DNA from 2 places in the Azospirillum formosense genome. Region 1 is predicted to be linked to the other one. Evidence: predicted binding sites of a transcription regulator. Region 1 holds the regulator's gene; the other holds the start of a gene.

Region 1 (2,199 bases):
AGCATCTCGCCGCCATGGCCGCGGGGGCGGCGGGCTGCGACCTGCTGGTGACCACCGGCGGCGCCTCGCAAGGCGAGCACGACCATGTGCGCGACGTGCTGGGGGGACTGTCGCTGGATTTCTACCGGGTCGCCATGAAGCCCGGCAAGCCGTTGATCTTCGGGACGGCGAACGGCGTGCCGCTGCTCGGCCTGCCCGGAAATCCGGTGTCCACAGGGGTGGCCGCCGTTCTGTTCCTGGTGCCCGTCCTTCGCCGTCTCCAGGGGTTGCCCGCCGGGAACGCCACGCTCGCCGCGCGGCTCGGCGCGCCGCTGAAGGCCAACGACGACCGCACGGATTTCCTGCGCGCCACCCTGTCCACCGGACCGGACGGCGAGCCCGTCGCCACCCCCTTCCCGCGCCAGGACAGCGCGATGATGTCCCGGCTGGCCCGGGCCGATGCCCTGATCGTCCGCGAGCCGCTGGCAACCGCCGCCGCCGAGGGCGACCGCGTCACGGTGATCCCGCTGAGCGGCGGCGTCCTGTCGCTTTAATCCCTTTCGCGCCGGCCCTCCCATTGGCGATCTTTTCGGGAGTCCTGTCTGTCGATTTGCGATTGATTTCATCCGTAGGGCTTGACGGGGGTTGGGAACCAAACTAGAACAAGAAGGAACGTTTTGCTTTTGTTCCATATCTAGTGCGGAACCGGCCGGGAGGCACAAATGCTCACGCGCAAGCAGCATGAATTGCTGCTTTTCATCAACGAGCGGCTCGGGCAGGGCGGTGTGTCCCCTTCCTTCGACGAAATGAAGGACGCTCTCAACCTGAAGTCCAAGTCGGGCATCCACCGCCTGATCACCGGGCTGGAGGAGCGCGGTTTCATCCGCCGCCTGCCCCACCGCGCCCGCGCGCTGGAGGTGTTGCGCCTGCCGGAGGGGCTTGAGACCGCCCCCCCCCGGCCGCCGCGCGCCAAGTTCCAGCCCAACGTCATCAAGGGCGACTTCAGCTTCGCCGGACGGGAGGCGAACCCGGCGTCGGAATCGGTGCAGCTTCCGCTCTATGGCCGGATCGCCGCCGGCACGCCCATCGAGGCGCTGCGCGACAGCTCCGCCTTCGTGGACGTTCCCGCCGCCATGCTCGGCATGGGCGACCACTACGCGCTGGAGGTCGCCGGCGATTCCATGGTGGAGGCCGGCATCCTTGACCATGACACGGTGGTCATCCAGCGCTGCGACAGCGCGGAGAACGGCTCGATCGTCGTCGCCCTGGTCGATGACGCCGAAGTCACGCTGAAGCGCCTGCGCCGCAAGGGCAACACCGTCGCCCTGGAGCCGGCCAACGCCGCCTACGAGACCCGCATCTTCGGCGCCGACCGGGTGCGGGTGCAGGGCCGCCTCGTCGGTCTGGTGCGGAAGTACTGACGGCAGAATGCTCCGGGGCGGCGGTTCAACGCCCCCCGGACTTTTCATCGGGGAGCTGTCCTCCCATCGTCCACGGGCGGTCGCCGCGCCGTCCGCGCACGCTTTCCACCCGGATGCCGTTGTCCGACAGGTAGAGCGCGTGCGCGCCCTCCCTCCGCAGGCGCCAGCGGTCGATGACCAGCGGCGCCCGGCATCCGCGCGACGGGGTGGCGGTCACCACCGCGTCGGCCATCGCGCAATCCTCCGGCAGGGCGTCGGGCTGGCGCAGAAGCGCCACCGTCCTCCCCTCCGCACGGTAGAGGCATCCCAGGGCGTCGCAGCGCAGCCGCCCGTCCAGACTGACCCCGGCGAGCGGCCAGACGTCCTGCCCGGCTTTGTCCTCCGGTTTCTCCATGCCGTCGCGCCGCCGCCAGCTGTCGGCCACACGCCCGTCGCTGGCGGCGGACAGGCTGAGAAGCCCCTCCGCGCTGCGCACGGCCATCAGTTTCCCGTCCTCCGAGACCAGAACATCCGGCCGTGGAGCGAAGACCGGAGCGACCAGCCCTCCCGCCACCGCGACCACGCCCAGCCAGCGCCAGCGTCCCGTCCAGATGGCCAGCCACAGCCCGCCCAGAGTGACCGCCGCGATGGCCGCGTCCGGCATGGCCGGCAGGAAGGCCGTCGCTCCGGGCAGCGCCGCGGTGCGCTCCGCCGTTTCTATGACCAGCCGGACTCCCCAGCTCATCGCCGTCACCGCCGGCCCCTCCAGCCCGAAGGGAAGCAGCAGGTAGGACAGCAGGCTGAAGGGCATGATCCACAC
Region 2 (2,199 bases), on a different replicon from region 1:
CGCGGTTGACGTCGACCGGGAAGCGCTCGCGGTTCTTCAGCGCCCAGGCCAGCTTCGGGTCGATGCCGAGGTCGAGCATGCCGCCCTCGCCGCCGGACGCGATCTCCTCCACGGTGAAGCCGTAATAGCGCAGCAGCCAGTCGGCCTGATACAGCCGGTTCTCCCGCTGCAGGGGCGGCGGCTTGACCGGCAGGACCGAACTGGCTTCCGGGATCGGGCTGAAGGCGGAATAATAGACGCGGCGCAACCCGTAGCGCTGGTAGAGCGTGCCGCTGGTCTCCAGGACCGAGCGGTCGGTGGCGTCGTCGGCGCCGACGATCAATTGGGTGCTCTGACCGGCGGGGGAGAAGCGGCGCCGCTCCTCCTTGGCCTCGACGATGCGCTCGTTGACCTGTCCCATCACCGCCTTGATGGTGCCGCCGTTCTTCTCCGGCGCGAAGGTCTTCAGGCTGTGGTCGGTGGGCAGTTCGAGGTTGATCGACAGGCGGTCCGCCCACAGCCCGGCCTGCTCGATCAGCCAGGGGCTGGCCTCGGGGATGGTCTTCAGGTGGATGTAGCCGGCGAAGCCATGGTCGCGCCGCAGGGTCCGCGCCACCAGCATCATCTGCTCCATCGTGTGGTCCGGCGAGCGGATGATGCCGGAGGACAGGAACAGCCCCTCGATGCAGTTGCGCTTGTAGAAGCCCAGCGTCAGTTTCACCACCTCCTCCACCGTGAAGCGGGCGCGGCGGACGTTGGAGGAGCGCCGGTTGATGCAATAGACGCAGTCGAACAGGCAGTGGTTGGTCAGCAGGATCTTCAGGAGCGAGACGCAGCGCCCGTCCGGCGTGTAGGCGTGGCAGATCCCGGCGCCGGTGGTCGAACCCAGCCCCTCCTTGCCGCCACGGCGCGGCTTGGCGCCGGACGAGGCGCAGGAGGCGTCGTATTTCGCCGCGTCGGCCAGAATGCCGAGCTTCTCGATCAAGGCGTCGTCCATCGTCCCATCCCACCGTGCTTGTTCGTTCTTAATATGTTCTCGTGGGGTGGGGAGGCAAGCGGTGCGTGCGGCGCTGGGTGAGACAAAGTCCGACCGGTCTCTCCGCGGCCATCTTGGACGGCACCGAAGCGGGACCACATATCCGGGATGATCTCGACTCCGCCGCACCGGCTCGGCCGCCGCACCGTCCTCGCCGCCACCGCCGCCACCGCCGCCGTTGCTGCCGCGTCCCTCGGCGGCGCCCCGGCGCGTCCGTTGTGGGCCGCCCAGCCGGCGGCCGGGGCCGCGTTCGATCCCGTCCTGCTGGAGAGGGCGGTCAAGCGGGCGGCGGGGCTCGACCAGATCCACGCGCTGGTCATCGGGCGGAACGGCGCGGTGGTGTCGGCGGAAGCCTTCCGCGGGCCGGCGGTGAACCGCGCCGTGAACGTCAAGTCGGTGTCCAAAACCATCGCCGCCTCGCTCGCCGGCATCGCCATCGACCGCGGGGTCCTGCGCGGCGTCGATGTCACCCTCGCCGAGGCGGCGCCGGGACTGGTTCCGGCGGGCGTCGATCAACGGGTGCGCCGGATCACCATGGCCGATCTTCTGACCATGCAGGCGGGTCTGGAACCGACCTCCGGGCCGGGCTACGGCCGCTGGATCAACAGCCGCAACTGGGTCGCCGACGCGCTGCGCCGCCCCTTCGTCACCGAGCCGGGCGCGCGGATGCTTTACTCGACCGGAAGCTATCACCTGCTGGGGGCGGCGCTGTCCAGCGCGTCGGGGCGCAGCCTGCTGTCCCTGGCGCGGGAGTGGCTGGGCGAGCCTCTGGGCATCGACGTGCCGTCCTGGACGCGCGACCCGCAGGGCTTCTACCTCGGCGGCAACAACATGGCGCTGTCGCCGCTCGACCTGTTCCGCTTCGGCGAGCTGTGGCGGCAGGGCGGCCTGTGGAACGGACAGCCGGTCATCAGCGCGGCCTGGGTGCGGGAGTCCTGGGTGCCCCGCACGCGCTCCCCCTTCTCCGGCGACGACTACGGGTACGGCTGGTTCCTCGCCGAGGCGAAGGGCCACCGCATCGCCTACGCGCGCGGCTATGGCGGGCAGATGCTCTATCTGGTGCCCGGCCTGGGGCTGACCGTTGTCGTGACGTCCGATCCAAGCCGGCCGGCGCGGTCGGATGGCCATGTCGGCCTGCTCAACGCCCTGCTGACCGACGCGATCATCCCGGCGGCGGAGATGGC

Evidence for each region. Region 1 encodes LexA, which represses DNA repair genes until DNA is damaged. Its sites were predicted from a motif close to ATGTTCTANTTTGGTTC; they were not measured.
Region 2: the regulator LexA is predicted to act here: its motif matches at 999-1,015, upstream of ABVN73_RS22205 (putative DNA modification/repair radical SAM protein).

The regions. Positions count from the first base shown of each region.
Region 1 is NZ_CP159402.1:978,338-980,536, reverse strand. It holds gene glp (gephyrin-like molybdotransferase Glp) at 1-533, shown strand, start outside; gene lexA (transcriptional repressor LexA) at 702-1,400, shown strand; gene ABVN73_RS04645 (ComEC/Rec2 family competence protein) at 1,426-2,199, opposite strand, start outside.
Region 2 is NZ_CP159404.1:300,267-302,465, forward strand. It holds gene ABVN73_RS22205 (putative DNA modification/repair radical SAM protein) at 1-976, opposite strand, end outside; gene ABVN73_RS22210 (serine hydrolase) at 1,124-2,199, shown strand, end outside.